3 regions of the Bacillus sp. SIMBA_154 genome follow, and region 2 is predicted to be linked to each of the others. Evidence: riboswitches for the same ligand, from Rfam matches in the RefSeq annotation. Region 2 holds a riboswitch; each other region holds the start of a gene.
The links. A riboswitch is a leader RNA that binds a small molecule or an ion and turns the genes downstream of it on or off. The one in region 2 is predicted to bind thiamine pyrophosphate.
Positions count from the first base shown of each region.

Region 1 (7,210 bases), on a different contig from region 2:
GGCGCAAGTAAAATGCCATTCCGGTAATGTCCCGTCGCAAAAAGGATACGCTCATCTTCCGGGTGTCTTCCGATATAGGGATGCCGGTCGCTTGTCGCCGGACGAAGACCTGCCCAGCACTCTTCAATCGGCATCTCCTTGATAGAAGGCATGAGCTGAGACGCTTTTTGAATCACAGCTTCAATGCCGCCAAGTGTTGGAACAGCCTGCCACTCATTTGGCTTCATCGTTGCACCAATCACCAGCTTTCCGCTATCTCTTTGAACGATATAACAATGATCATGGTAAATGGTGTGTGCGAGCGCTGGACCACTATTCCACACAGACACACATTCTCCTTTTACTGGATAGAGAGAATAAGGTAACCCCAGCTCTTCAAAAAAGCGGCCAGACCATACACCACTTGCTATCGTAAGGTCATCACATGTGAATGTGCCTTTAGCTGTTCTGACAGTTAATACATCTTTGTCCCGTTTGACTTCGATCACAGGTGTAAACTCCTTCACATCCGCCCCGTACCGAACAGCCGCCTGCCACAATGCCCTGCATACCGCATAAGGCTCAACATGAACATCTTCTTCAATGAAACCTGCTCCCATGATGTCATCTGCGATTTGCGGCATACGTTTTTTCACACAACTTGCTTCAAGCCATTGAAACGTGGACAAATGCTGCATCCGGCAAAGTGCACGTTTTTCTTCTTCTGTAAAGGCCACCTTCATAATACCGCCCACTGATGTCCGAATATCAATGCCTGATTCATGCTGAAGATCGACTTTTAATTTTTCATATAATGTCTGGCTTGCTCTGCCTACCTGAAAGAAAATATCCTCATGACCCTCTCCTTCAGCATGTGCACCAAGCATTCCAGCAGCCGCACTCGTCGTTTGCTTCCCTATCTCATTTGCCTCAAGTAATAGAGCCTGCTTTCCTGCTTTTGCAAGGTGATAGGCAATTGACATCCCTATGATTCCACCGCCAATGATTGCAACGTCATAATGCTTTTTCATAAGGATTCTCCTTTAGCTTTTTAGAAAATGCTTGCGCCATGATGTGCGGCTGATGGTGAGTGAAAATTCCCGACATGACAGCAATCCCTTTCACATTCACATGCATCAAGTCCGGGATTCGATCAGGCGTCATTCCGCCAATGACCACCACCGGAATGGACAGCGCAGAAGTCAGTTCTTCCACAAGCTTTACGCCTCTCGCCTTAAGTCCTGGTTTACATGAGGTGTCATATATGTGCCCAAACATGACATACTCTGCACCACTTTCCTCGGCCGCTTTGGCTTCTTCTATCGAATGAACAGACACACCCGCATGAAGGTGAGGAAATTTTTGTCGCAGCTCCTTTGGCGAAAAGCTGTGACCTGGGAGATGTACCCGGTGAATATTGGTGAGCAGCGCAACGTCTACTCGGTCATTGATAACGAGTTTCTCTTTCGGTACACCTTCTGAAAGGAGTTGTCTCACGAGATCAACAAGTTCACTTGCTGTTTTAGACCGTTCCCGGATATGAATAAAGTCCACTTTAGATTCAATGGCTTTTATTTGCTTGATCAGCTCATTGACCGGAAACGAATCATTTGTCACTGCGTGGAGTTCCATTTGCACCAACCCCATCCAAGCATGCTGTTTGCCACGTTTCTTTTTTATACGCCATCTCCCAGAAATGGTATTCGTAATAGCTTGAAATCACAAAATTTTCTTTCATATTGGCCCGCACATGTTCTGGTGCTTTTTCCGCAAGTTCATCAAAGCGGTTGACCTGTTCAAAGACAAGCTCTTTAAACCAATCTCCTCCATATGTCAAAATCCATTCTTGATAAATCGGATGGTCAGGTGTCGTTTGTTTCAGCTTTTCTCCCACCTCATAATATAGCCAGTAGCACGGCAATAACGCGGCTAAAATTTCTTCAAATCGTCCGCTTTTCACAGACCTGTACATATGTGAGGTATACGCATAAGCAGTGGGTGAAGGCTTAAAGCTTTCAAGTGCTTCATCAGAGATCTGAAGCAGCTCTGTGAACTTTCTATGCAGCGATAGCTCTGCTTCATACGTGCCCTGCGCATGATACGCCATTCTGCCCGTCGTATGTAAGTCCTCACTAATGGCAGCTCCATATGCTTGCATCTTTGCGAAATGAGTTAAATAATACGAATCCTGCATCACGTAATAGGTGAACCGATCGAGTGAAAGTGTGCCATCTCCAATCCCTTTCACAAAAGGATGCGTAAAGCTTCCATTCCACCATGTTGCTGCTGCCTCTTTACATTCCTTTGAAAATGTCATGTTTCTCTCCTCCTGTTTCTTCATATAAAAAAGCCACTTTCCGCGTGGAAAGTGGCTTGGAATTTGTAAAAAGCATAGTCAAAAACCGCACCACTTCCCTACGCAGGTATGAACCTGTTCAGGTAATGAGGGTCTAAAAGTCGACACTTTTATCTCAGCCCTTTTAAAGGACTCCCCTAGTGGATCAAACATATAATGTTGTACCTCTATCTTAATCAGGAATTGTTCATTGGTCAAGGGTTCATTGCAACTCTAATTGGGCTCTAAGTCCTGCTACATACTCACGAGAGCCCGACACAAGCACGCGGTCTCCGCTTCTGAGCGTCGTATCTCCGTGCGGTACTAAGCTGTCTACCCCTCTGAAAATACGGACAAAGACCAAATCACCGATAAACGGAAATTCCCTCAGCATGACATTATGATACCGATGATTGTTCATTTGAATTTGATACAAGGAAGTATCCTCATTTGTTAACAATCGAATCGCATCTGGTGCTTCAATCAAGGCTCTTAGCACCGTTTTAGATGATAGGAAATTCGAAAACGTATCAATACCCGCTTCCTTCAATGTCAGCTCTGCCTCAGCTTTGTTGACACTAGCAATGACTTGTTTCGCTCCTTCTTCTTTTGCAAATAAAGCAATTTCCTTATTTTGCGTCTCGCTGCCTGTTGCTACGACTAGAACATCCTCCCGGCCGATGCCTGCCTTTCTCAGCGTTTCATCGTCGTACTCTTCAATCGCTTCAACTTCAAAGATCGAATCGGCAAGCAGTGCTTCTTTATTTTCTTGAAAAACGTGCAAAATACGGATGTCATATTCATCCTGATGCAAGTCAAGTGTCACAGGTAAAGTCAGCTGGTTTGCGCCAATAAAGGTCACACGTTTTTTTTGATTCGCTTCTTGTTCTTTTTTAAACAGCGCTTTAAACCAAACAGGCGTTAAAATACTCGTCAGCACAGCGACTAAAATCAGTGCGCCTGACATTTTATGATCAATGACACCGAGCCGCTCCCCAATCGTCGCAGCTGCAATGACGAGTGATAACGTCGATGTTAATAAAAAGCCGGAGCCGATGACTTTTTTCATGTCATACCATTTTTTCAAATAAAGAATTGGAATTAGCTTACTAAGCAGTAATGCAAAAAACAATAGCGGAATCATGATCATAATGGTTGGGTCCTTGAACAGCGCCCATATATTCAAGTCCACACCGACCATCACAAAAAAGATCGGGATTAAAAATCCGTAACCAAATGAGTCCAGCTGCTGAACAAGCTCTTTATTTGGCGAAAGAAGGGACACGAGCACACCTGCTAAAAACGCCCCAAGAATATTTTCAGCACCGAGTGATTCAGATAAGGCAACTAAGACTATAATGAGAGTAAAGATTGCCCTTGTCCCAATTTGCACCGTTCCTTTTGACATGGACTGAAAAATGGATTTTGTCTTAAATACTCGGCCAAATAAATAAAGAAGAATGCCTGCTGCAAATAATAATAGCAGAAGCCACATGTTCCCTGTTCCATCGCCATAAATGGAGGAAAACACAGCCAGTAAAATCATTGTCACCAAATCAGCAATGACGGCCACAAGCAGAATGATTTGACCAATATTCGTCTGCATCAACTTTTCCTCTTTTAAGGTTGGAACCACTACACCTAATGAGATGGTGGAAATGATGAGCGTCATTAAAAAGGCATTTTGAATAAACCCTGCAAGTACAAACGCATAGGACAGGATAAAGGAAATACAAAATACCCCAAGAAAAATTATGGTGGCTGCTTTAAACGTATTTGGTTCTTTTAAACCACTTGGAAGTTCTCGTGCTTTCTTCTTTGATTCAAAAGAAGAAAAATCTATTTCAAGTCCACTTAAAAACATCAGAAAAATAAAACCGAGCATGGATAACGTATCTAGCCATGCATCATGTTCGACAACCAGTTGAAACCCGCTTTTTCCAATGATGAGCCCCATGATAATTTCAGCGACAACGACCGGAATGGTCAACTTAAATCGGTGCAATAAAATGGGGGTGAAAAAGGCGACAATAATAACGACAACGAGTGATGAAACAGATGTATGCTCCATTGGCTAAAGCCTCCTAACATTGATGTTTAATCTTTTAAGTCTTACGTTAAAGCATTGATTCTAACAATTGCCTAAATGAAATGAAAGCCATTCGGTATATGTTCTAAAATTCAAACTTCTTTATACCCGATGAATGGATGAGAAAGATCAGGAGGAAACCTTATGAAATTCGATATCATTGGTGATATCCACGGCTGCTTCGAAGAGCTGCTTACCCTCATACACAAACTAGGATACGAACTCAAACATGGATTACCCGTCCATCCTGATAAGAGAACGCTAGCACTTGTCGGTGATTTAACAGATCGAGGCCCTCAATCAGTAGACGTGATGCAATTTGTCATACATGCCTATTCACATGGAGCGATCCGTTACGTGCCTGGAAACCATTGCTTTAAGCTTTATCGCTATTTGAAAGGAAATCCCGTTAAATTACTGCATGGCATTGAAACAACAGTGAACGAAATAAAAAAACTGCCGCTTCATGAAAAAAACAAATTATCACATGAATTTAAACAGTTATTTGAGAAGGCTCCGCTTTATGATGTGCTGATTCCAGATGAGCTGATCATTGCACACGCAGCGATGAAGGAAAAGGATATTGGAAAGGAGCCGAATAAACAGATGCGATCCTATCTATTATTTGGTGCTGTCACAGGAGAGACTTGGCCAGATGGACGACCTGTGCGGAAGGATTGGGCAAAGGAATATGAAGGGAAACCGTGGATTGTTTACGGTCATACACCGGTGAAAGAACCTCGATTCGTTGGCAAAACAGTCAATATTGATACAGGCTGCGTTTTTGGAAATCAGCTGTCGGCTCTTCAATATCCTGAGCTTGAAACTGTCTCTGTCCCTTCATCTATGCCTTATGATGATTCTAGATTCCAGCATTTCACATCATAAAAACCCGGCCCTGCTTTGCAGGTGACCGGGTTTTCATTGTTTAAAGAAGCAATGCCTTCATGTCAGCTGGCAATGGAGCCGAAAATGTCATTTGCTCACCTGTCATCGGATGAGGAAAGATAAGGGTTTCACTATGCAGCGCCTGCCGGTCTATCCGCTCGCTCGTTCCGCCATACAGCGTATCACCGATGAGCGGATGACCAAGATATTGCATGTGCACACGAATTTGATGTGTTCTTCCAGTTTCAAGTACAAGAGACACATCCGACATGTTCAAATCAGCGTCTACCTGTCGTACTGTATAATGCGTCACTGCCTCCTGGCCAGCCTCATCGACCATGCGTTCAATGATACTATCCCCTTTTCGGGCAATTTTTGCACGAACGGTTCCGTGCTTTTGTGCAATTATGCCCTGTGTAAAAGCTCTGTACGTTCGCTTGACCTCCCCTTCTTTTTGCGCTTTTGATAAAAGGCTGTGTGCAAAGCGATGTTTGGCGACAAGCATCACGCCAGATGTATCACGATCAAGACGGCTCACCAAATGAACCGTCAGCCGCACTGACTGCTCAGCATAATGGTAAAGCAGACCATTCGCAATACTATGCTCAGGATGCTCTCTAGAAGGAATGGATGGGATATATGGCTTTTTATTCAGCACAAGCACATGCTCATCCTCAAATATAATATCCAGCGGAATCGGAGCTGGTTTTAGACCTTCACTCACTTTTTCCTCAGGAAATAAAATGGTGAGCCTGTCTCCCTCGTGAAGCTCGTATCTCACGGTGACATGCTCTCCATTAATCAGCAGATCACCGCCATCAAATTTAATATCCGTCAGCATTCTTTTTGAAATGCCAAGATCAATTAAAAAGTCCTTTAAGAGCAGCCCCTTTTCTTTGGCTGTCATGGTTTTGGTTAACGTAAAGTATTTCAGCGAGAACGACCTCTTTCTTATTCTCCTTTTCCGATAAAGGAATCTTGCACCCTTTTCCAAAACGGAAATGGTCTAAATCGGGCAAAACGAACATTCTCGTCTGCCACCCGGCATTGAATAGATTTAACATCTTTATGAAGCAGCGACAAATGATCAATTGTTACCTGAAAATCAACATCATTAATTGGTTTGATTACACAAGTATGGTGGTCTGGCAAAATCAGCGGTGAACCGACCGTACGGAATACTCTGTTGTTGATTGAGGCCATTTCTGCCAGCTGAATGGCTCTAATGGAAGGGTGGATAATGGCGCCCCCAAGTGCTTTATTATAGGCCGTACTGCCAGATGGCGTAGACAAACAAAGACCGTCTCCTCTGAAAGTTTCAAAAAGCTGACCCCTAATTTCAACATCTGCCACAAGCGTACCTTCCATACTTTTAATCGTACATTCATTCATTGCTAAATATTTCTCTTCCCGGCCGCCATCGTTGTATCTGACGATGACTTCAAGAATCGGATATTCCACAATATGATAAGGTGTTTTGGCAATCGCTAGGACAAGCTTTTCGATTTCACTTGGCACCCAATCAGCATAAAAACCAAGATGACCTGTATGAACACCAACAAAAGCCGTTTCATTCAGGCGGTTGCTATAGCGGTGAAAGGCATATAAAAGGGTTCCGTCTCCTCCAACAGTAATGACAAGATCCGGTTCCTCTTCATTTAATTCCATTCCAAAATCCAATAAGTAGGTCTGAATTTTATTTTTAAGTGTGTCAGATACAGAATTCCCTTTCGAAGAAACTGCAAATTTCATGAATTCTTCTCCTTTTCCACCTTGCTGCTATGAGAGGGCAGCATCATATTTGATCAAGCTTAGGCTCAGCTATCGTTTTTCTTTTTCCGGGAAAATGCCACTTGTGCTTCTTGAATTTCCCCTCTGATTTCAGACATCTCATCATCAAGAAGAGATGCTGCCTCAGA
Region 1 covers NZ_JAWJBV010000002.1:516,154-523,363, forward strand. Annotated here, with positions in the region: gene thiO (glycine oxidase ThiO) at 1-1,010, opposite strand, end outside; gene tenI (thiazole tautomerase TenI) at 994-1,611, opposite strand; gene tenA (thiaminase II) at 1,586-2,296, opposite strand; TPP riboswitch at 2,375-2,484, opposite strand; gene R0K30_RS06145 (monovalent cation:proton antiporter family protein) at 2,538-4,385, opposite strand; gene prpE (bis(5'-nucleosyl)-tetraphosphatase PrpE) at 4,548-5,291, shown strand; gene R0K30_RS06155 (RluA family pseudouridine synthase) at 5,332-6,198, opposite strand; gene R0K30_RS06160 (NAD kinase) at 6,243-7,043, opposite strand; gene yjbM (GTP diphosphokinase) at 7,109-7,210, opposite strand, start outside.
Region 1: another riboswitch for thiamine pyrophosphate. It lies ahead of tenA (thiaminase II); the one in region 2 lies ahead of tenA (thiaminase II).

Region 2 (7,210 bases):
TCGAATGTTTGTTCTTTTTTATTTTGATATCCGAATGAAACCATTATATAATAGAGACTGGAAGGTTTTCTTTCATTCACGGTTCTTTTTAGCTGTTAAAAAACAGGAAAGGATGAGCGTTACCAATGAGTTGTGTCACTGCCAAGCAATTAAAGGTGATTCGAGGGACGATGCAGACTTTTTGCAGCCATTTGGAGTATGATGGCCATGGTAAGCTTCATATCAATACCATCATGGCTTTTATTAAAAGGGAATTCGGTGTAAGGAAAATGAAAGACATTCCACAAAGTCGGTTTACTGAAGCGCTAGAATTAATACAAGACTTTGATTTATACACGGACAAAATAGAGATTCGTGATCGTCTATCAGAAAGGAATTAACTAAATTGAATATTTTAGCAATGATTTTAGTAGGAATTGTCGCGATAGAACACATTGTCATCATGTTACTAGAAATGTTTTTTATGGAATCAAAGATGGCTAAGAGATCTTTCCGGCTCCCTGAACACTTACAAAAAGATCCAAATGTGAAGGTGATGTTTGCCAATCAAGGACTTTATAACGGGTTTCTAGCTGCAGGGCTCATTTGGGGGCTCATTCTCGGATCGAATACCGTTGGATATATGATTCAGCTATTTTTCATTCTTTGTGTGATCATCGCAGCGGTATTTGGCGGTGTAACATCCAATAAATCCATTATCATCAAACAAGGAGTACCAGCCTTGCTCGCATTAATTGCGCTTATGCTGGCGATTTAATCTTAAATAAAGCCGCCCCGATAAGGACGGCTTTCAGCGTGTAGACAAACCTTCGCATTCGGTGTCAGTCCTGCGTGCAGGTGCTCACGAATCTCAAATTCGCTCTGCTCCGGTACACGTAGACTTCAAAGGTTTTCTATCACGCTGAAAAGAAGACAAAGGGCTAAAATAAAGATCATTTTAGCCCTTTGTCAACAAGCTGAGCCGCTCTGATAAGGGCGGCTTTATCTTTTTCGAAGACCCATCAAACGGATAATGGATGTCAGACAAAGAGCTACGGCAACAGCCAAAATGATTTTTCCGTACATGACCCCTGTTAGGTTCATCAAGAAGACGGCCAATATGATACAGAGCGTGATGATGATCATCACAATCGAATAGGTTTTCATCTCTTTTCCACTCCTTTAAAAGTTCCCTCCAGCACGAGAGGTCTGTCAATCTTTCCTCATATTATATCACTCAATGGCAATTTTACATGAAATTCCCTACCAACAGAATGTGACATAGTGATGAGATTTGAAGTGATGGCATATTTTTTAGAAAATCGGGTATCACATAAAGAGTTGCACCGAAGTCGAATTGCTTGATATTTAATTGTGCAAAATATAAAATAACCACATGATGAATCGAAAGGATGATCAAGTTGAGTAAGAAAGTTTTATTAGTATCGACAAGCAGCCCGGAAATGAACGGACACCCAACAGGCTTATGGTTAGAAGAATTGGCGGAGCCATTTCACATCTTTAAAGAAAATGAACTAGACGTACAAATTGTCTCCATTCAAGGTGGAACTGTACCGATAGATAAAAATTCAATTCCTGAAGGTGTTCCAGCGCAATATCAGGATGTATTTGAATTACTTCAAGACACAAAGGCGCTAACAGATGTGAACCCAGCTGATTATGATGGGATCTTCTTTGCGGGAGGACATGGCCCAATGATCGACTTTGCATCCAATCAGCTGGTAGCTGATGCGATCTTAGCGATTTCAGAAAAAAATGGTGCAGTCGGAGCCGTTTGCCACGGTGTTTCAGCCTTTGTTGATGTGAAGGATCGTGATGGAAAATCATTTATTGAGGGAAAAAAAATAACAGGGTTCACGAACGAGGAAGAGGATGCCGTTCAGCTGACATCAAAGGTTCCATTTTTATTGGAAACAAAGCTTCGTGAGCAAGGAGCGGTGTTTGAAAAAGGAGAAGCTTTTGCGCCATTCGCTGTTGTTGATGGACAAATCATTACTGGACAAAACCCAGGATCAAGTGCAGAAACAGCACGACTATTTGTCAAAACCATTGTATAAAATGACCAAAAACCAGTCGTAACGCATACGGCTGGTTTTTTTGTTATAAAAATGTCCTAAAAAAGACCGAAACAATTACTGGAATAATGGTAAAATGATCACAGGGTAAAAAACCCAAATGAGGGAAAAGGGGATGTTCCTGTGAGAGCATTTTACGTAAAAATCACCGCAGCTTTACTGTCTGTTTTACTTGTGACAACAGGTTTATTTTCACCAGCGTTAAAAGCAGAAGAAGCGCCAAAATCAGATGGAAAAGTGTCGCCACTGACGGAAAAAGCCATTCAGCAAGTGCAAGAGTCGTTTTTGAAGCAGGATGAAGGAACCGCTATTCAACAGAAGCAAATGAAAAAAACATTTAAAGTAGATAAGAAAAACGGAATCAGTATCAAACGAAAAGCCGCTAAAGATGGAAAGCTGCGCACGTCTGCCGTACGCTCCATTGATGGACTAGCAATCAACCAATCGGCTGTCTTAACAGAGGACGATCCAGTTGATTTATGGTTTTTAAGCACGTCTTCACCCCAGGCACTCATCAGCCGGATTACCTCTTCAAATCCTGATTATTTCGTCCAATTATTTGTTGTTGATTATGAAACAGGACAAGCCTACCCAACGGATCTCATTCAGCCGGCTGGCAGTCTTCTTGGGTTAACCAATTTACCAGCTGGTGATTACGCATTTGGTATCACAAGCGGTGGAGACTTCGGAGACTCCTACACGTTACAGGTTAATGCAAAAAATCCACCTAATTTCACAGGTGCTGTATCTCTATCGTCAACCCTGCAATACTTTGTAGCTGAGTATGCAAATGGTGATGTATTTGCAAATGGCACAAAAGTATATAACAAGCAATCGAAGACAGCAGATTATGAATGGAAGCGTGTGTTTTATTTCTCATATGATGGAAAATATGAACAGAGAACCCATTCGATTTCAAGTGTGAAAGTGAAAAGCATTTCGGCACCAGTGTCGTACTCAGCTCCTTATGCGAGTTCCTCAGAGGCCATTCTCGTCTACTTAGATGTGGAGACATTGTTTATGTACCATCAATCATCGTTTGCAAGCGGGCAATATTATCATGATACCTTTGTTGATACTCTCGGGAAGACAACACCAAGACGCCTAGACCTTGATGATTTGACAAATTACGGCGATCATATTTTAGCGGTTGATTTAAAAACAGGAAAGCCGATTGATTTCTTCAGTGTCCTTAATTTTTACTATGCTGCAGGGATCGAGAAGCTGCCAACAATTAAAACATTGAATTAAGAAAGGCGGTTGACATCAAATCGCCACATGTGTAGAGTAAAGATAATTAAATGACAAAAGTCCACTAGGGGAGTCATGTATGACTGAGACAAGAGAAAATCTTGGACCCTTTGAACCTGATCTAGTTCGTACTAGCGGAGGGAAGTGGAGCTGGACCTTGTCTTATTCATGATTGAATTGATAAGAAGGCCGCTCCATTTGGGGTGGCTTTTTCATTTATTCAACTGAAGAAGAGGAGGCTTTTTTTATGACATTTTCAACGCAATTAAGGAAAGAAGCGGAACCATTATTTGAAGCCATTTATCAGCATCCGTTTGTCAGAGGGCTGGCAGCAGGAAAGCTTGAAAAGGAACAGATCATTCATTACGTCAAACAAGATGCAGAATACTTACATGCATTTATTAAAATTTATGCGGCAGCAATCAGCAGGTGTACAGATAGAGAGGACATTGCCTTTTTCCATCAGCAGATGGCTTTTGTACTAGATAGTGAGACGCATCCTCATCAAAACCTTTGCCGAGTGGCAGGTGTAGCATATGATGAGCTTCAAGGTGCTTCGTTGGCGCCGAGTGCTCATCACTATATTCATCACATGCTGCAAGTCGCACAGGGAGGCACACTTGGAGAAATTATTGCTGTTTTGCTTCCTTGCCCTTGGACATATTGGGAAATAGGCAAACGAATGCTTTCAGACGTGCAGCCTGACCCGGCACATCCATTTTATGAGTGGATCACGTTTTATGGCGGGTTAACTGACTCTGTTACAGTTGAGCTTTGCAAAAGGCTTGATCAGTGGGCGGAAGGAGCAAGTGAGAAAGAAAAAGAAAAAATGAAACAGCACTTCTTCTTAAGCTGTCAGCTTGAGTACAAATTCTGGGAAATGGCGTTCACTGTGGAAGAGTGGCCAGTCAAGCTGGAGGTGCATTCATCATGACGTGGAAGATGAAAGAAGTCGTCCTTGCCGTGATTCTATCTGTGGCGTGCGGTGTGATCTACTTAGGGTGGTCCACTCTTTATTTACCGATTACAGCACTTGTGGGTCCAGCAGGAGGCAATATCATGTTTGGAATTTGGGTGATTGCCAGTCCAATCGTCGCTTATATCATCCAAAAGCCGGGAGCTGCCCTCATTGCAGAAACAGCCGCAGCCTCCGTGGAATTACTGACAGGCAGCCACTTCGGTCTTTCAGCTCTGCTGATTGGTGTATGCCAAGGACTTGGGGCAGAAATCGCCTTCGCTCTTTTTGGTTATAAACGATATCGCATGTGGACACTTATGCTGTCTGGTGCCTTTGCTGCTGTTGGAGCGATGGCATATAGCCTGATGGCCAATGGATTTGGTTATTACACGCCTCAAGTTTTACTCATGACACTTGTGACTCAAATCATCAGCGGTATGATACTTGGGGGATGCTTAGCGAAAGTTGTAGTGGATGCATTATCCAAGACCGGTGTACTGAATCAATATGCCATCATGAAAGAAAAACGAAACAAAGGTGAACAGCATGGATTCATTTCTCGCGTGCAATAATCTCACTGTCCGTTTTTATGAACAGCCTAAGCCCGTTCTGCATGAAGTATCTCTTTCTATTCAAAAAGGGGAAAAGGTGCTCATTTTAGGGCCAAGCGGAAGCGGAAAATCCACGCTCATTTCGGTTCTTGCTGGAATTATTCCAGAACATATGGAAGCAGACGTGCAGGGAGAAGTGATGTTACAAAGACATACAGGCGTCATGTTTCAAGACCCTGATTCCCAGTTTTGTATGCACCGGGTCAATGAAGAAATTGCATTTAGCTTAGAGAACCGTTCTGTACCTCGTGAAGAGATGGATGACATCATTCGGCATCTCATGCAAAAAGTACAACTGGATGTCGATCCGAATACAGATATTCACACATTATCAGGCGGCATGAAGCAGCGATTGGCGCTTGCTTGTTTACTAGCGTTAGAGCCGGATGTTCTGTTCTTTGATGAACCGACTGCACAGCTTGATCCAGCAGGGCGAATGGAGATATTTCAGCTGCTACAGCAGCTTGCAGCTGATCAGGATCAAACCATGATTTTTGTGGAGCATGTGCTAGACGGTGTCATCGAATGGATGGACCGGGTTATTTTATTAGATGATCAAGGCTGCATTTTGGCAGATGGATCTCCGAAAGATGTGATGACAGCATATGAGGGAGAAATGAAAGAGGCAGGCATTTGGCGTCCAAAAATATTTCCCGAGAAATGGTCCACTATTATTCAAGATCCATTTCACCCACTGAGTCAAACACTTATGCAAACCTTTGAGTCAAGCAAAGAGCGGCGTGAGAAAGTCCGATCAACAGATCGAGAGACAATCATTCAAACAGAGGATCTTCAATTAAGCTACGGGAAAAAAAGGATTATGAATGACCTTCGGTTGGATATAAAAGCAGGAGATTGGGTGGCGATCATCGGGGAAAATGGAAGCGGAAAAAGTACATGTCTCAAACATTTAATCCGCTTAGAGCCAATCAAAAAAGGCCACATTTTCTTAAAAGAAAAACATCTCAAAAAGTGGTCTGACCGATTACTATATGAAAAAGCAGGCTTTGTTTTTCAAAATCCAGAGCTGCAATTTATACAAGACACGGTGTTTGATGAAATCGCATTTGGCGGAAGACAGCGAAATTGGCCAGAATCAGTTGTACAAGAAAAAACGGTTCAGCTATTGGAAGAGTTCGGCTTAGAGAAGCATGCGAAAGCACATCCTTTCACCTTAAGTTTAGGGCAAAAAAGAAGATTAAGTGTCGCCACAATGCTTCTTTTTGATCAGGATGTATTAATGTTAGATGAACCGACTTTCGGGCAGGACGAAAAAACGGCGAAGGAATTAATCAGACGTTTAAAAGAGCGCCAACGCCAAGGCACCACTGTTATGATGGTCACACATGATATGGAGATCGTCGATGAGTGCGCAGATCAGGTGCTGCTTTTTCACCAAGGAGAGCATGTGTATGATGGCACGCCTTATGATTTATTTTCAAATCAGAAACTCATTGATTCTTATCAGCTGAGAGTGCCTTTGCATTATCGCTATGTGGCTGAAAGAAAGGACGTGCTGACGATTGCAAAGTAATCACTCCTTTCTATCCACTGTGAATCCAGTTATGAAATTACTCGCTCACCTTCTTGCAATGTGCTGTCTGATGGCGATTTCTGATCCTAAAACAACGTTCATCATCTGGCTGTTTGCTCTGGGCATCGGGCTTGTACTAGGCAGTTGGAATATCAAGTATCTTATCACAAGATTTATCCCTTATTTGCTCTTTTTTATTCTTGTGTTTTGGATGATGGCGGCCTTCGGCAAGGGGGATCATACTGTTTGGAAGTGGGCCTGGTTTCATGTCACAGAGGAGAGTTTAAGAAATGGACTCACCATATCTCTCAGAATGCTTGGCTTTGTGACATTTGGTCTCCTTTTTACCTCCACAACAGATTTGACAGCCTTTATGATGAGCTTAATACATCAATGCCGAATGTCACCAAAATGGGCGTATGGAATGCTTGCCGGCTTCCGGTTTATCCCGTTGTTTCAAAGTGAATTGAAGCAAATGAAGGCTGCGCATAAAATCAGAGGCTACAAGCAAAAAAACAGCTGGAAAGCCTTTATACGTTATGCACTACCTCTTTTCACGCAGGGTGTACGAAAATCTGAACGCCTAGCGATTGCGATGGAAGCAAGAGGCTTCACAGGGACGAGGGAGCGAACGTATTATCATATCATCAGCACCTCATGGATCGACTATTTGTATCTTTTTTTCATAGGTGTCAGTGTCTCCATATGCATTTTCTTTTTTTAAAAACACCCACATTCTCTTGATAGAATGTGGGCTTTTTATATGTCTTAGGTCATTTGA
Region 2 covers NZ_JAWJBV010000022.1:25,008-32,217, reverse strand. Annotated here, with positions in the region: gene R0K30_RS19500 (ORF6C domain-containing protein) at 126-380, shown strand; gene R0K30_RS19495 (DUF1304 domain-containing protein) at 386-757, shown strand; gene R0K30_RS19490 (hypothetical protein) at 982-1,146, opposite strand; gene R0K30_RS19485 (type 1 glutamine amidotransferase domain-containing protein) at 1,401-2,057, shown strand; gene R0K30_RS19480 (hypothetical protein) at 2,199-3,326, shown strand; TPP riboswitch at 3,383-3,486, shown strand; gene tenA (thiaminase II) at 3,574-4,260, shown strand; gene R0K30_RS19470 (ECF transporter S component) at 4,257-4,856, shown strand; gene R0K30_RS19465 (ABC transporter ATP-binding protein) at 4,831-6,429, shown strand; gene R0K30_RS19460 (energy-coupling factor transporter transmembrane component T family protein) at 6,419-7,153, shown strand.

Region 3 (7,210 bases), on a different contig from region 2:
GCTTGCAGACCTTACTCGATGAATTAGAACAAGTCTCTTTTCAGCAAATCAATGTCAAGGATATCACAAATAAACAGATTGAATTAAGCAATCAATGGGCATTAGCGACTTGCCTTGTTAAGTCTGCATTACTCCGTACAGAAAGCAGGGGCAGCCATTATCGAATGGATTATCCAAAGCGGAATGATGCCTTGTGGCGAGGGAAACAGATTGTGCATGAAAAAGGCCACATTCACATCATGAAAAATGAAAGGATCGGTGCCAAATGGAACGTTTACAGTTAAAACAAATGCTCACTCATTTTTTAAAAGAAGATATTGGCTTTGGAGATGTATCAGCTGATGCCATCTTTGAAGACAAGAAAGGAACAGCTTATATCATCGCAAAACAATCGGGTGTATTGGCAGGATCACCAGTCATTGAAATGGGGTATGGCCTGCTGAGTGAACAGATTCAAACTGAACTGTTTTTCCAGGAGGGTGATTGGATTCATTCAGGTGCTGTACTGGCTCAAATAAGAGGCACAGTCAACGACTTGCTAAAAGGAGAACGGGTCATTCTGAATATATTACAGCGCATGACAGGAATCGCCACCTTAACACATGAAGCAGTGCAGCGATTAGCTGATCCGTCTATTACGATCTGTGATACGAGAAAAACGACACCCGGCTTGCGTATGTTAGAGAAATACGCAGTGAAAGTAGGAGGTGGAAAGAATCATCGTTTCGGCTTATCGGACGGTGTGATGATTAAAGATAATCATATTGCCGCATGTGGTTCTATCCGTGAAGCTGTAGAAAAAGCAAGAGCATACGCCGGTCATATGGTGAAAATTGAAGTGGAAATTGAATCAGAAGCACAGCTCATGGAAGCCATAGATGCAAAAGCAGATGTCATCATGTTTGACAACTGCTCCCCCGCCGAAGTAAAGCGTTTTAAACAAATGACACCAGAGACGATCGTGACAGAGGCATCAGGAGGCATCACATTAGAGACATTACCAAGCTACCGGGGGACAGGTGTAGACATCATTTCGCTTGGTTTTCTGACACATTCTGCTCCATCATTCGATTTTAGTATGAATATGGAATTCAGCCATAAAGGGGGAACGACTCATGTCCATGCTTGATGTACTAGCGAATCAACATTCGGCCATGATGCCAGATGAATATAAACACCGCTCTTATGAAGAGATGAAGCAGCGTGTGTTAGACATTAAACGAGCTTTTGGATCAAAGCTTTTTATACCAGGCCATCATTATCAAAAAGATGAGGTCATCCAATTTGCAGATGCAACAGGTGATTCATTGCAGCTAGCGCAAATAGCTGCTGACAATCAGGAGGCAGAATACATAGTGTTCTGCGGTGTTCACTTCATGGCAGAAACGGCAGATATGCTGTCAAAAAAGAATCAGCACGTCCTGTTGCCAGATATGAGAGCAGGCTGTTCAATGGCGGATATGGCGAACATGAAACAAACGGACAGAGCATGGGAACAGCTCACTGATCTATTTGGAGATACGATACTCCCGCTCACTTATGTCAACTCAACAGCTGATATTAAAGCATTTGTCGGCAAGCATGGCGGGGCGACCGTCACATCTTCAAACGCTAAGAAAGTACTGGAGTGGGCGCTTACACAAAAAGAGCGGATTCTGTTTCTCCCTGATCAGCATTTAGGGCGTAATACAGCCTTTGATTTAGGTATCCCGCTAGAAGAAATGGCTGTCTGGGATCAAGTAGAAGAAAAGCTCATCACCGATCAGCCGCTCCATCGCATCAAAATGATTTTATGGAAAGGGCATTGCTCCGTACATGAGAAGTTTACCGTTCAGAATATTGAAGAAACGAGAAAAAGAGATCGTGACATTCAAATCCTTGTCCATCCAGAGTGCACGCATGAGGTGGTAAGAGCTTCTGATCTAGCTGGTTCAACGAAATTTATTATTGATACGATCAAGCAGGCGCCAGCAGGAAGCAAGTGGGCGATCGGAACAGAAATGAATTTAGTCAAACGCATCATAGACCAGCACCCGGATAAACAAATTGAATCCCTTAACCCAGATATGTGTCCATGTTTGACCATGAACCGTATTGATCTGCCTCATTTGTTATGGTCACTTGAAAGTATTGAGAAGGGTGAGCCGGTTGGTTTGATTCAGGTCAATGAAGAGATAACAAAAGAGGCTTTGCTTGCATTAAATAAAATGCTCACCATTAAATAAAGCATCAGCCCCTCCTATCAGAAAACAAGTTTTTATCATATCGGCTTGTAAATAGGCATAAAATTATGTTGAAACATATTGTACTTCTGACATAACCGCTACGTTCACGTTTTGCAATAGGAGGGGAAAACGTTGAAAATTCATATTGTGCAAAAAGGAGACTCCCTTTGGAAAATTTCAAAGAAATACGGAGTCGACTTTCAAGAATTGAAAAAACTAAATTCACAGCTCAGTAATCCAGATTTGATCATGCCGGGTATGAAGATCAAGATTCCATCTAGTGGTGTTCCTGTGAAAACAGATCACCAAAAAGTGAAAGAAATGCCAAAGCAGAAAGAACATCCGTATGTGAAAGAAAAGCCAAAGGATGTCGTGCAAGTGCAAGATACGAAACCGAAGGAAAAGCCAAATGAACCGGTACCTTATGTACCGCCAGTGCCAAAGATCGAGCAGCCAGTTTTTCCGCAAGTTGATGTGAACTATTATCAGACCAATCTCTACCAGCCATTCACGCCTCCTCCCAAAAAAGAACATCATGAGAAAAAAGATCACTTTTATGAAAAGAAAGATCATGTTCATGATGAGAAGAAGGACCATAAAGATCACAAGGATCATTTTTATCATGAAAATAAGGAACATAAAGATCACAAGGACTATTTTCATCATGAGAATAAGGATCATCACAAAGATGAGGTGGCAAAGGGATATGATCCGTTTATTCATATTCCGCTTCAAAAAGAGGAGGGAAAAGATATGGAGCATAGCAATTACCCAAACCTTCCTAACTTCCCACAAATGCCGAATGTTGGAGGGACAGCAGTAGGAGGAATGGCAGAAAATAAAGATCATCACCAGCATCCTCATCATGAATCATATGATCCTTATTATGGTCATGGTCATTACATGCCTGCGATGTATCCATATCCGCAGCAAATGGTGCCGGCTTCACCTATCTTACCGGGTTCAGGTCTTTGTTATCCGGTCCAGCCCTATTATCACCATCACATGATGCCGTATCCTTACCCGGCCCAGCCGTATTATCCAGCCTATCAAGCGCCAGCTTACTACGGGGAAAATCATGAGCATCATGCAAACGATGGACATCACTGGCACCACCATATGCATCCAAATACAGGCGCAAATGCGAACGTGAATGCGAACGTGAATGCGAACGTGAATCAAGGCTTTTATCCAAACGCTTCAAATGAAGCCTATGGCAAGGAAGACTGCGGTTGTGATGATGGCATGAAGCATCATCATCAGCCATGGCCTGGACATTATCCAAATCCTGTTCCTTATGGTCAAATGGGGGCTTATCCTGCTCAGCCTTATATGCAGCCATATCCGGGTCAATCCGTTTTTGCAAGACCAGAAGAAGACGAAGAAGATTAATGACAGAAGGGACGATCTCAATCGTTCCTTTTTTTGTTTATAACTGACAGCTTGATTTTTCCCTGAACTGTACATGCTAAAACAGAGCCAGTTTCGCGCTCATGAGATTGAATTTGTACAGGGGGTTTTTCGTTTGAGACAAAAATGGCAAAAAACAATCGCATTAGTGCTTCTTCCTATTGGTTTAACTGCATGTGGTACAAATGACAATGCGGGTGTAGATACTCGTTATAATCAATCAGGCCAGCCGGTCGGTTATCATTCGAATCAACGGGCGGCAGACAACAACCAAGATCACCAAGGCCCAATTTCTGAGCTTATGGAAGGGATGAACGAAAATACAACGAATGTTGATTATCGTTCGCGTCCTACGGAGGATCAAGTGAGAATGCCGCTTACTGGCGGAGATGGACGCTACAGTCATGGAGATATGAATTATCATAACCAAATGTCGTTCTCTGGCTACGATAAACAAGAGAACATACAGCGTTCACGAAAAATTGCGAACCGCGTGAATAAAATGAATCACGTAGCAGACTCACAAGTTATGGTCACTGATGAAAATGTGTATATTGCGATTAAATCGGATGGACGCCTGACGGAAGAGGGCGTATCACAAGTAGAAGAAGCAGCGACTCGTTATGCAGATGGAAGAGCTGTCCAAGTCATCAAAGATGAAGGAGCATTCACACGCTTCAGAGATATGAGAAAAACACAATTTGAAACAGGACAAACAGGCATGACCCGATAGTTGAATGAATAAAAAAGGCTAAAGTTCATTACGAACTCTAGCCTTTTCTTAAAAATATATCTTGATGCCTATATAAAATTCGTAAAAGAAATAACAGCCAAATCCAAGTAATAAAATACCAGCAATAATGGATGTCCACTTCATCATCGTCCGATTCATCACTGATAAATGTTAGAAATGTTTGCAATCGACTAGAACTTCCTTTGAACAAGTAGTTTGTATAAAAAATTCTTCATTTAGATTAATTATACATAGTAGGAAAAAAGGATCAATGATGATTTCTGATTTGATCGAAATAAAGGGGAAGCTGTTGTATAGAAGTTTGCATATCATGCTCATCGGTACAGCTTGTAGGGGAAAGGAACTATTTTCCTGAATCTTCTTTTTTTCATATCGTCTCTATGATAAACTGATGTGGAAATCAATAAAAGTGACTAGGGGTGCCCGCTAAAGTGGGCTGAGAGAGAAGCTTAAGTTTCTTAACCCTTTGGACCTGATCTGGCTCGTACCAGCGTGGGGAAGTTGAAGATGATACATGTGTCATATGAATGACATTCATGTTTTTTTCTGACGACGAAACCAGGTTCTCAACATAGAGCCTGGTTTTTTGCTGGTGCTGATTCCATCCTGTCCGATGACAAAAAGAGAAGGAGAGAACAGCAAATGAAAGAAAAGAAAAATGTCCCATCAACCCAATCTTTACTATCAAGCTTTGACGGAAGTCGAAAGGTGTATGAGCAGGGCTCAAGACCTGACATCTTGGTGCCAAAAAGGGAGATTATGCTCTCAAATACTGTGACACAGGCGGGCGACATTCAAAATGACCCGATCCGTGTGTACGATACAAGTGGACCGTACACAGATGAAAACGCCCATATTAATGTTACAAAGGGTTTAAAGCGTCTTAGAGCGGCGTGGATTAAAGAAAGAGGAGATACAGAAAGCTATGAAGGGCGTCATGTGAAACCAGAAGATAACGGGTATCGTTCAAAGGGGAAAGAGTCCTTTCATCATGTCCATACTGATTTTCATCATGTGCCGCTCCGCGCGAAAAATGGCGCCAGTGTGACACAAATGCATTATGCAAAAAAAGGCATCATCACACCTGAAATGGAATTTATCGCTTTGAGAGAACAGCTGAGCCCTGAGTTTGTGAGAGAGGAAGTAGCTAGCGGAAGAGCAGTCATCCCAGCGAATATTAACCATCCAGAAAGTGAGCCGATGATTATTGGAAAGCATTTTCACGTCAAAATCAATGCGAATATTGGCAATTCAGCTGTGACGTCATCCATCGATGAAGAGGTAGAGAAGATGACGTGGGCGATCAGGTGGGGGGCAGACACAATGATGGACCTGTCCACTGGGAAGGACATTCATACAACGAGAGAATGGATCATTCGGAATTGCCCAGTCCCAGTAGGAACCGTTCCCATTTATCAGGCACTTGAAAAAGTGAATGGAGTGGCAGAAGATTTGACGTGGGACGTGTACAGAGACACATTAATTGAACAAGCAGAGCAAGGTGTAGACTACTTCACGATTCATGCGGGCGTGCTATTAAGGTATATTCCGCTTACAGTCGATCGGGTAACGGGAATTGTGTCAAGAGGCGGAGCTATTATGGCAAGGTGGTGTCTCGCTCATCATCAAGAAAACTTTCTTTATACCCATTTCGAAGATATTTGTGAAATTATGAAAACCTATGATATTGCTTTTTCTCTTGGAGATGGACTCAGACCAGGTTCGATCGCTGATGCAAATGATGAGGCGCAGTTTGCAGAGCTGAAAACGCTAGGGGAATTGACAGAGATCGCCTGGAAACATGATGTACAGGTGATGATTGAAGGACCTGGACATGTCCCAATGGATAAAATCAAAGAAAATGTCGATAAGCAGATGGAGATTTGCAAAGAGGCACCATTTTACACGCTAGGACCTCTTACAACAGATATTGCCCCGGGGTATGATCACATTACATCCGCTATCGGCGCTGCCATGATCGGCTGGTATGGAACAGCCATGCTCTGCTATGTGACACCAAAAGAGCATTTAGGTTTGCCGAACAAAGAAGATGTGAGAGAAGGTGTCATTGCTTATAAAATTGCCGCACATGCAGCTGATCTAGCAAAAGGACATCCTGCTGCTCAAAAGCGCGATGATGCATTATCGAAAGCCAGATTTGAATTTAGGTGGCGGGATCAATTCCACCTGTCACTTGATCCAGAAAGAGCTTTGGCGTTCCATGACGAAACATTGCCTGCTGAAGGCGCAAAGACCGCTCACTTTTGCTCCATGTGCGGACCGAAGTTTTGCAGTATGAAAATTTCTCATGATATCCGCAATCAATCAGAAGAAGTGAAAAAAGAGATGGAGAAGAAGGCAAAAGAGTTTATCAGCCAAGGAAGTCAAATCTATCAATCCTAAAAAAAGAACCTCGCACTCCTTTTGTGCGGGGTTTTATAAAACGGCTGAAAAGGCTTTTCTCACGAGATGGAAAAGTGCTCTTACTGCAATCGCCATGATTTCCATACTCGGAATCAGGGCATCTGTTAAATGAAACAAGACAGTTTGTCTCTCTGGGGATGTTCTTTTCTTTTTCTTTTTCTTTTTCTGTTTCATGAAGACAGCCTCCTTTTTAAACAATATACTTCTTTGCAGATTAGAGAGATAGAGATGTTGTGTGAATTTAAACAAAATTTAAACTTCTTGTGTTTGGAAGGAAAGAAGGAGGGGAAACGAGTTGAGTAGAGAATGAATGAAAAGAGCTGACCTTACCAGTTAGCGAACAAGAAAGAGTGGAAGGTGATCTTATGATGAAAGTATTCAAGGTAACATTTCATAT
Region 3 covers NZ_JAWJBV010000006.1:189,929-197,138, forward strand. Annotated here, with positions in the region: gene nadB (L-aspartate oxidase) at 1-284, shown strand, start outside; gene nadC (carboxylating nicotinate-nucleotide diphosphorylase) at 266-1,129, shown strand; gene nadA (quinolinate synthase NadA) at 1,116-2,225, shown strand; gene safA (SafA/ExsA family spore coat assembly protein) at 2,358-3,617, shown strand; gene R0K30_RS11390 (YhcN/YlaJ family sporulation lipoprotein) at 3,751-4,368, shown strand; TPP riboswitch at 4,795-4,905, shown strand; gene thiC (phosphomethylpyrimidine synthase ThiC) at 5,032-6,792, shown strand; gene R0K30_RS11400 (hypothetical protein) at 6,826-6,987, opposite strand; gene R0K30_RS11405 (hypothetical protein) at 7,179-7,210, shown strand, end outside.
Region 3: another riboswitch for thiamine pyrophosphate. It lies ahead of thiC (phosphomethylpyrimidine synthase ThiC); the one in region 2 lies ahead of tenA (thiaminase II).